Regions from separate parts of the Alteromonas sp. ABV4_150 genome, predicted to be linked through region 1. Evidence: predicted binding sites of a transcription regulator. Region 1 holds the regulator's gene; each other region holds the start of a gene.
The links. The regulator MetJ, encoded in region 1, represses methionine synthesis genes. The targets are predictions, from matches to a motif close to TAGACGTCTAGACGTCTA.
Positions count from the first base shown of each region.

Region 1 (3,580 bases):
GGCAATAACTTTAGGTGTTTTCCAAGACCCAAGATGAGTAAGCCAGACGAATCCGTTATCGTCAGATTTTACGTTGTCACACACGTCAGTTAGCACTGCGATTAGTTTTCTTTCTGTCATATTCTTTGTCTTCAAAGCTATCCTGAGAGGCCTTTCATCCTAGTTTATCAGAAATATAAAACCTAAAAATAAAAGACGGTTTTTAGGATTCATATTTTTAAGAACTGTTTTTACGGGTATGGATTAATAGACTATCAGTCACACTAACACTCTATCAACACACTGCCTTTCAATACACCAACAGAATGAAAACAGGGTTAAAAATAAATTTTATGAATGGCAATTATAGGCTTATTTTACTGGTCTAATTAGTATGCCTAACCTACATTGATAAATGATAATTCTGATCAGATATGTACACAGTGATTGGCTGTGTTAGAGTTGCGAACGGCACTTTGATAGTGAGCATTAATATTATGAATAATGCTCTATTACTAAGACTTGTGGCGCTTTTGTGTTTAAATTTTGGCCTACGTGTTAGGCCTAATATCAACAGCGATATGTGAGGAGAATCACGCAGAGTTAACGCTAGGTCTGCAAGTTCCGACATACCACACCAGTGCTAACAACTATTTATAATCACTTTTGTCATTAGTTGGTTGTAACGCGCTTACGTTTATCTACCCATAACTACAACGATAATAAAATAGCGACAGAGCGTGAACGTAAACACTGATGAACCCTACATCTAAGGATACCTTTTTACATGTCAGATTTTAGACAACGCGCACTCGACTATCACGCCAAACCCACACCTGGAAAGATCCGCGTAGAGCTATCTAAACCTGCCGATAGCGTCGACGATCTTGCTCTTGCTTATAGCCCAGGCGTCGCCGAACCGGTGAGAGAAATCGCCGAAGATGCAGATAATGCCTATAAGTATACGGGTAAAGGCAACCTTATTGCTGTTATTAGTAACGGAACGGCAATTTTAGGCTTGGGTAATTTAGGCCCATTAGCTTCAAAACCTGTCATGGAAGGCAAGGCGCTTTTGTTTAAACGCTTTGCTGGTTTAGATGCTATTGATATTGAAGTAAAACATCGTACTACAGAAGAATTCATCAATACTGTAGCAAATATTGCTGATACGTTCGGTGGTATCAACCTAGAAGATATCAAAGCGCCTGAGTGCTTTGAAATTGAGCAAGAGTTGATTAAGCGCTGTAAAATTCCAGTATTTCATGATGATCAGCACGGTACCGCTATTGTAACCGCAGCAGGTATGCTTAACGCGCTGGAGATTCAGGGCAAAAATATAGAGAGCGCTAAAATCGTTTGCATGGGTGCTGGCGCAGCAGCGGTTGCCTGTATGGAGCTATTGATTAAGTGTGGAGCCCAACGCGAGCGCATCTACATGTTAGATAGAAAAGGTGTTATCCACACTCGTCGCGAAGACTTGACTGAGCATAAGAAGCTTTTTGCTAACAATACCGATAAGCGCACCCTTGAAGACGTAATGGAAGGCGCTGATATCTTTGTTGGTGTATCAGGCCCTGATGTTTTACCGCCTGAAGCACTTTCTTTGATGGCTGAGAACCCAATTGTGTTTGCATGCTCAAACCCTGACCCAGAGATAAAGCCTGAACTTGCTCACGAAGTACGCAAAGACCTAATTATGGCTACTGGTCGCTCGGATTATCCTAATCAGGTAAACAACGTACTGTGCTTTCCGTTCATTTTCCGCGGCGCCCTTGATGTTCGCGCGACGGCCATTAATGATGAGATGAAAGTGGCGGCGGTTGAAGCCCTTCGCTCTATCACAAAAGAACCCGTTCCAGAAGAAGTATTAGCTGCGAGCAAAAGCGATAGCCTGACATTTGGTAAGGAGTACATTATTCCTAAACCTATGGACCCGCGTTTATGTGAACGTATCGCTACTGCGGTATCTAAGGCGGCTATTGAGTCGGGCGTTGCACGAGTGCCTGAAAGCCCAGAAGAATAAAAGTAAATAAAAAACGGCGCTGTGTTGAAGATTATCACTTACAACACAGCGCCGTTTCTCTTTAATACTAAATATCAGTCGTCTTGAGACACATCATTTTCGAAGCTTGGGTCAATACCCATTTCTTCCATAATACGCCTTGCTTCAGCCGGCACTCGATTAGGATTGTCTTTACGTAAGTCGTCATCGTTAGGCAAAGGTTGCCCGGTAAACGCGTGTAAAAATGCCTCGCACAACAGTTCCGAGTTAGTGGCGTGGCGCAAATTATTGATCTGGCGGCGGGTGCGCTCATCAGTAAGCGCTTTAAGCACATTAATAGGTATAGATACAGTGACTTTCTTTACCTGTTCGCTCTTTTTCCCATGCTCTGCGTAGGGGTGAATATATTTACCGTTCCATTCTGCCATTGTAATAACTCGGTCTACTCTTTTTATATTATGAAGAGAAATTCTAAACAAGTTCACGAAAAGGTCAATTGAGCAGTGTAAACCTCTTGACGTCTAGACATATATTCTTTAATTTAGACGTCTAAACGTCTATAAGATTACATTTTTGAGAGTATAAACCATGGTTTCTTACGCACAAGGTATCGATGCATTAAACCAGTCCCTGTCGGAACTGCGTGATATTGATGTATCTTTTGAATTCTTTCCGCCTAAAACGGAAGCCATGGAACAGACCCTGTGGAAGTCAGTTGAACGTCTAGCGCCGCTAAAGCCAAGCTACATGTCGGTAACCTACGGCGCGAATAGCGGTGAGCGTGACAGAACCCACGACGTAGTAAAACGCATTCAGCAGCAAACCGGTGTCGCGGCGGTTCCTCACTTGACCTGTGTTGATGCTAGCCGTGATGAGCTTAAGCAAATTGCAAAAGACTACTGGGACTCAGGTATCCGCCGTATTGTTGCGCTTCGTGGCGATTTACCGCCAGGGGTAGAAAAAACAGAGATGTATGCCTCTGATCTTGTTGCCTTGCTAAAAGACGTTGCCGATTTTGATATATCAGTTGCTGCCTACCCGGAAAAACACCCTGAAGCGCCAAATGCGCAATTCGACTTGCTAAATCTTAAACGCAAGGCCGAAGCTGGCGCTACCGAAGCGATAACCCAGTTCTTCTTCGACACAAGTGTTTACCTGCGATTTAGAGACCGCGCTGCTGCAGCTGGTGTCGACTTAGATATCGTTCCGGGTATATTGCCGGTAACCAACTACCAAACACTTGTGAAATTCGCGGGGTTCACAAATGTTCATGTACCGGGATGGTTGCACAAAATGTTCGACGGCCTTGATGCCGATGACCAAGCCACCCGTAATTTAATAGGCGCTAACATTGCTATGGACCAAGTTAAAGTACTAGCTAAAGAAGGGGTAAAACACTTCCATTTCTATACTTTGAACCGTAGTGAATTAAGCTACGCCATCTGCCACATGTTGGGCGTGCGTTCAGGCGATTGATTTTGTATAGCGATAACAAGACTACACGAGTAGATGACTAAAGGCGCACTTCATGCGCCTTTGTTGTATAAAGAATACATTAACCTTTTGCCAGTAACGCCAACGCCAGTTACCATTTGCTGT
Region 1 covers NZ_CM149971.1:2,113,375-2,116,954, reverse strand. The annotation lists gene ACYX4M_RS09255 (hypothetical protein) at 1-120, opposite strand, end outside; gene ACYX4M_RS09250 (malic enzyme-like NAD(P)-binding protein) at 767-2,002, shown strand; gene metJ (met regulon transcriptional regulator MetJ) at 2,077-2,409, opposite strand; gene metF (methylenetetrahydrofolate reductase) at 2,570-3,457, shown strand.

Region 2 (3,580 bases), 660 kb from region 1:
ATTGACGCAATAGGTCTGGACCCAGTGCGCAGTTTAAGCCGAAGGAAAACGGACTAATGTGTCGCATTGAGTAATAAAATGCTTCCGCGGTTTGACCCGAAAGCGTACGCCCTGAAGCGTCGGTGATAGTACCTGATACCATCACAGGTAAAGACTTTCCGAGTTTTTCAAATACCGACTCTACTGCAAATGCCGCCGCTTTCGCGTTTAACGTATCGAAGATAGTTTCAAGCATGATTAAATCAGCACCGCCTTCAATAAGGGCTTCAGTAGATTCGCTGTACGCTTCCACTAGTTCGTCAAACGTGACGTTGCGCTTACCTGGGTCATTGACATCAGGTGAGATGGAAGCGGTGCGGTTTGTTGGACCAAGTACACCGGCTACGAAACGGGGTTTCTCAGGTGTTTTTGCGGTGAATTCGTCGGCAGCTTTACGCGCTAACTTAGCCGCAGCCACATTAATATCCCGTGATTGAGCCTGCATATCATAATCGGCCATAGCGATAGTCGTCGCATTGAAGGTATTGGTTTCAATAATATCTGCGCCAGCTTCAAAATAATCACAGTGAATCTGATAAATAATGTCTGGCTGGGTAAGAACCAACAAATCATTATTACCCTTTACGTCGCAATGCCAGTCTGCAAACTGTGTCCCGCGGTAATCTTCTTCTTCCAACTTGTGGCGCTGGATCATGGTGCCCATCGCACCGTCTAGTATAAGAATGCGTTTTTTAGCGGCTTCTGTAAGCGTTGCCTGCGCGCTAGAAATTTCTCTTTGGCTCACGTGCTACCTCTTTGGCTGTGACTTTTCAGCAAGCTGACTTAAATCGTAAGGCGTGGTCTGATAAACATAATAATTCAGCCAGTTTGTAAACAATAGGCTGCCGTGCGAGCGCCACTGTACTATAGGAGACTTGGCTGGATCATCCCCTTCAAAATAGTTTTTCGGCATTGCTGGAGTTTGACCCGCGGCAATGTCCCGTAAGTATTCGTCTTTAAGCGTATCAGGGTCATATTCTGGATGGCCTGTTACAAACACCATTCGCTTGTCTTCTGACGCTACGATATAGGCACCCACGTCCTCAGATTCTGCCACAACGCTAAGGCCTTCAACACTGTTATACAGAGAAGTATCGATATGCCCGTAGCGAGAATGGGGAGCGTGAAAAGTTGGGTCGAAGCCTCTTAAAAGCTCATTGTTCGGGTCGTTCACTTTATGTTGAAAAACTCCTGAAAACTTTTCATCTCTAATCTTTCGAGTTATGCCGTAAAAGTGATACATAGCAGCGTGAGCAGCCCAGCACAAATACAGAGTAGAGTTAACGTGTCGCTGCGCCCATTCCAATATCGTGGTCATGGTCTCCCAATACTTCACTTCTTCATAGTCGATAAGCGCTAGAGGGGCGCCGGTTACTATAAGCCCATCGTATTTTTTATTCGCGACCGCTGAGAAGTCGTGATAAAAGGCATCCATATGTGATTGCGGGGTATTTTTTGGCGCTTGATTATCAATTCGAATCAAATCTACGTTTATTTGTAGCGGCGTATTTGACAACAGGCGAAGCAACTGCACTTCTGTTTCTATCTTATTCGGCATCAAATTAAGAATGCCGACTTCAAGAGGACGAATATCCTGATTAGCAGCCCTGTCCATGTCCATGGTAAAAATATTTTCACCTAGTAGTACGTTCTGCGCGGGTAACTGCTCAGGAATACGAATTGGCATAGAGGACTCCAGTGATAAATTACAATATCTGTATTGTGTCTATAACTGGCGATATGTCAACATCTTTACGTCTAGACGTCTAAACGTTTTTTTTTAAAACGTACTTACTGAAGTAAGATAACTAGCTGTTTTGCTTGTGCACCATAACTAACATCTCAGCTTCAGCGCGAGGTATATCACAGGCTTCGATGATCTCGTCGATACTGGCGCCTTGCTTAACAAGGTCTGCCGCTCTTTGATATAGCCGCAACGAGGGGTCTTGGAGCTTGAGCTCACGAAGCTGGTTTTCAAGGTCAGTTTGTTTCTCGTCTAGCTCTTGAAGGTGGCGAGTAATAACTAATGTACGAGCTTGGGCTTCAGTTTGTTGATTATTTGCGTTTTTAGCAAGCGCTTCAATGCGCGCAATGGCCGACACACAGTTCTGCTCACTTTCACTTAATGATGCGCGCAAATGTTTAATCTGTGAGTACAAAATACTCATAGCAACAACAAGTACAACAATTCCGACGCACAAGATAAGTTCAATTAAGGTAGGTGCAGCAAGCTGCCAATCCATGGACGTAACCCTTGGGGAAATCTAGGCGGCATTAACAATATATACCGCCTATTCATTTATTTAGATATTACTAAGCTCATCCCACTCTTCGTCGCTTAGCAATTTATTAAGGTCGACCAGAATAAGCAGCTCGCCATCGCGGTTGCTTACACCCTGTATAAACTTAGCACTTTCCTCAGTACCAACGTTAGGCGCACTGTCAATTTCTGAAGATTTCAGGTACACCACTTCGGCTACACTATCCACCAAAATACCGACAACCTGTTCGTCAGATTCAATAATCACTATACGTGTATTGTCCGTGATTTCCGTTGGCGGTAGCCCAAAACGTGCGCGGGTATCAATGACGGTTACCACGTTACCACGCAAGTTTATTATACCAAGCACATAATCAGGCGCGCCGGGTACAGGGGCTATTTCGGTATAACGCAAGACTTCTTGTACTTGCATTACGTTAATACCGTAAGTTTCTTCACCTAAGCGATACGTTACCCATTGAAGGACTTCGTCGTTGCTGTCAGTAGCGTTATTATTCATTCTTTCGTCGCTCATGAACCTGGCTCCCAATACTATGGCGTCTGGTCGTTACTGCCTAAGCCTCTGTTAAGCATAGATATTAATTCTTCAACGTCAATTAACGCGCACATTTTTTCTTTAACCATCCCTGCTAACCAGGGACGCTTACCTGTGGACTCGCGCCATTTTACGTCATCGGTAGTCAAATTGACCGTGTTTACAAGCTTTTCGCTTGCTAATCCCCACGCACTCTCTCCTAACATTATAAGATATCGGTAGTTGAGCGATTGTGCGAGATTTTCGTCGTATTTTTCTGGCATTACCCATTTTGCAGAATCTACAACATTTAGTTTAGACTCTCTGTGCAACATTACACCCATAAACCAGTCAGGTTTTCCAAATAAGGGGCCTATTTTTTCAATTTGATGGATACCACCTAGCGATGTTAGGGGTACCGCAAGTGTTAGCCCTGCAACCTCAAAGAATAGCGCCTGAAAACGAAAACCGAGAGTATCCTTTAGTGGAGTTTTTAACTTCTCAGGAGTACTTAACTCACTTTCTTGTTCCGATTGAGCAGGGACGTCAGCGAACGAATGCTGTTTTTCACTTACACTCGTTTGTGAATTCTGACTTTCAATTAACGAAGAGGCCTCTTGTGCTAACACTTCTTCATCATTGACCAGCGGTTCGCTAGTTGTAGAAACAAGCGTTGACTCAGCCATTTGTTGAGAGGCTTGCTCAAGCAGTCTTGCCGTGCGCGCAGTAACATCCTCAGGAGCTTC
Region 2 covers NZ_CM149971.1:2,770,087-2,773,666, reverse strand. The annotation lists gene ACYX4M_RS12060 (homocysteine S-methyltransferase family protein) at 1-784, opposite strand, end outside; gene metA (homoserine O-succinyltransferase MetA) at 788-1,726, opposite strand; gene ACYX4M_RS12050 (DUF2802 domain-containing protein) at 1,848-2,282, opposite strand; gene ACYX4M_RS12045 (chemotaxis protein CheW) at 2,343-2,834, opposite strand; gene ACYX4M_RS12040 (chemotaxis protein CheW) at 2,852-3,580, opposite strand, start outside.
Region 2: metA (homoserine O-succinyltransferase MetA) is a predicted target of MetJ. The motif match lies at 1,791-1,808, and genes of this name have one in related genera.

Region 3 (3,580 bases), 1.6 Mb from region 1:
TATTGGCAATACCATAAACGCGCAGCTGAATATTGCGTTTTAAAAGTGCCGGCTGCTGCTTCTGAATTTGGCCTAGCAGTTCGGTTCCTACATTGCCACACCCCACTAGGAATACGTCTATGGTATGGCGATCAGAGAAAAAATTCTGGTGAATGACCTTTACTGCTTTCTTTGCACGCTTACTTTCAATTACCGTCGAAATGGAGCGCTCTGAAGAGCCCTGAGCAATAGCTACGTTGTTCACTCGTGCTTGCGCCAACGAGTTAAAGAATCGCGCTGCCAATCCTTTAGTTTGACGCATACCGTCACCAACCAAAGTAACAATGGCCAAGTCATGGCGCACTTCAATAGGGTCCAGCAGCTGGTTTTGTAGCTCTAGCGCAAATGCATCTTCAAGTAGCGTTAATGCGCGGCCGGCGTCTTTGCTTTGAATACAAAAGCTGATTGAGTATTCCGAAGACGACTGAGTAATAAGGCTAATTGAAATATTGGCGTTAGACATCACCTCAAACACACGACTCGCCATGCCAACCATGCCTTTAAGGCCAGGGCCTGCCACGTTGAACATAGTGACATTATCAAGCTGTGAAATACCTTTAACCGACGTCCACACCTCGCTTTTTTCATTACTGATTAGCGTACCAGGGGCTGCCGGGTTTAACGTATTTCTGATCAAACAAGGAATGTGGTGTTGGGCAATAGGGCCGATAGTTTTAGGGTGAAGTACTTTTGCGCCAAAGTAAGACAGTTCCATCGCTTCTTGATAGGTAAGCTTATCTAGCAGTACCGCACCTTCCACTTGGTTGGGGTCAGCGTTATAAACACCATCTACGTCTGTCCAGATTTCACAGCAGCTTGCGTCAATACAGGCTGCCAAGATAGCCGCTGAATAGTCAGAGCCATTGCGTCCTAGGGTTACTTTTTCGCCTGCTTCGTTTACAGCAACAAACCCCGGCATAACCAAAAATTCACTACCATCGCTAGGCACATCTGAAAAACGCGCTTTGCTTAACGATACGTCAGCAATACTGTCCAGGTAATCGCCCTCGGCAAGCACATATTTAACAGGGTCGATAACGCGATTTGCAATACCTTTGGCAGATAGCATAGCGCTAAATAGCGTCACCGAGATGTATTCACCAATACTTAGAATACCGGCAGCAACATTATCAGGTGCAACACCAAGCAGCTTAATACCTTCAAGGTGCTGCTTTAATACCGATAAGTGGCTAATGATAAATTCCACCACGCTTGCGTGCTCAAACCCGTCGAGCTCATCGTTCAGGTCGTTGGCAATGCCCGTAACCGTATCGTTCAACTTATCGAATAATGGCTGGAAATCTTCACCCGCGGCTGCTTGTTCACAAAGTAGTGAAAGCGCGTTCGTTACCCCCTTTGGGGCAGAAAGTACAACCGCAGCACCGTCGGTTTGGTGGGTTGCCGTGCTAATTTCCATAACGCGCATGTATCGCGGTGCATCGGCTAGAGAAGAACCCCCAAACTTTAAGACTTTCATATGCTGCTCCTTAAGGTTACGCATGCTAAAACGTGTGTAAAAAAAAGCCCGCTCTTTGTTAGGCGGGCTTTCGTTGTCTTTTGCTTACTTGCACTAGTCAGCGACCGCCCTTTTTAAGGTGGTAATTAACATAATGGTGGTGCGAGTAAGTAGAATCTTTTTCATACAAGCAATTTGCCGTATAGACGTCTATAAGTCAACCGCAGTTTTCACTACACTGTATTGCAAAATATGAAACACTCTTTAATTAATATTTCTTTTTGAGGTACAAATACAGTTTAAGCAGTTTCTAAATTGGCTTCCTTGTACTTAAGTAGCTTTAAACAACTACTTATTTCTAAGATCGTTCAAACAGAACTCATTCGGTAAATACCCTTCTTCAGGCCAAACTCGCCTTCAAAAATGGCGCTGTTGCACTTTGCTGAACTTTAGCAACGTCTTCAGGGTTACCTTCAGCAACTATTTCTCCTCCCTCATCACCAGCACCTGGCCCCATATCAATAATGTGGTCGCAAGCCCCAGCCACCTGCATATTGTGCTCAACCATCACCACCGTATTCCCCGCTTTAACTAACGTGCTTAAATGCTGCATAAGTAATGCAGTGTCTGAAAGATGTAAACCTGTTGTAGGTTCATCAAGCACGTATAGGGTATTAGCATTTTGAGCACGTTTAAGTTCTGACGCTAATTTAATGCGCTGCGCCTCGCCGCCTGATAATTCAGTGGCACTTTGCCCAAGGGTTAGATAGCCAAGCCCTACGTTCATTAGCGTTTTAAGTCCCCGCCTAATAACTTGATCACCACTAAATACAGATAGTGCTTCTTCAACCGTAAGCGATAATACATTAGCGATAGAATGCTCGTTGTAACCAACTTCCAGTACGTTATCGTTAAAACGCTGACCGTTACAAACGGTACAGGGGGAATAAACACTCGGCATAAACAGTAGTTCTACCGATACCACACCCAAGCCTTCACAATGTGGGCATCGCCCTTTTGCAACGTTAAACGAGAAATGACCCGCATCGTAACCACGGGATTTTGCTTCTTCGGTTGAAGCAAATAAACTTCTGATTTGGTCAAATATGCCGGTATAGGTTGCCAGTGTTGAACGGGGTGTCCTGCCGATGGGAGACTGATCGACCACAACTATACGACTTAACTCTTCAAGTCCGCTTTCAATAAAGCCTTGCTGCGGCTCACTTTCGTGTAAAAAAGTGTCTTGAGCGAGAAGAGAGTTGGCGTCGGTAAGCAGTTCTTTCGTTTTTCTCGTCTCTTTCGCTCGTTTCCCTTCTTTCTCAGCCGAACGTAAACCATCTTTGACTAACTCAACTAATGCTTGGCTAATCAAACTCGACTTTCCAGAGCCGGAAACGCCAGTGACGCAGGTCATCACACCAAGTGGAATATCAATATCAACATGGCTGACATTATTTCTGGACACGTCTTTTAAACCCAATACCCCTGATGATTTACGTTTTATACGCTGGCTTAGGGCTTTGTTGTTAAACACATAGTCTGCCGTTGGGGAGTTTTTAATGCTTGCCAGCTTCTTAACCGGCCCACTATAAACAAGCTCACCGCCGTTCACTCCAGCCCTCGGCCCTACGTCTACGACCCAGTTAGCGCCTTTGATAACGTAAGGGTTATGCTCGACAACAAGCAACGAATTTCCCGTTTCAGTAATATTGTGAAGCGCGTGAATAAGCCCTTCGACGTCGCGTGGGTGAAGACCTGATGAAGGTTCATCCATCACAAAGACAACGCCAAATAAGTTTGATTTAAGTTGTGTCGCCAGACGCAACCGCTGCAGTTCGCCTACTGAGATACTTGTTGTACTTCTATCTAACGAGAGGTAATGAAGCCCAAGCGCTATTATCGGTTTCACTCTTTCAATAATGTCGCCCGTAATATTGCGTATCACCTGACCACGCTCTGACGTTTCGCCTTTGACTGAATTTTTTAACGCCTGAAGCTTTTCGTGAACTTGCTGTAGTGGCAGCCTTGAAAATTCAATAATATCTAAGCCATCAACTTTCACTGCCAGCGCATTTTGCTTAAGCT
Region 3 covers NZ_CM149971.1:533,617-537,196, forward strand. The annotation lists gene thrA (bifunctional aspartate kinase/homoserine dehydrogenase I) at 1-1,516, opposite strand, end outside; gene ACYX4M_RS02305 (excinuclease ABC subunit UvrA) at 1,896-3,580, opposite strand, start outside.
Region 3: thrA (bifunctional aspartate kinase/homoserine dehydrogenase I) is a predicted target of MetJ. The motif match lies at 1,691-1,708, and genes of this name have one in related genera.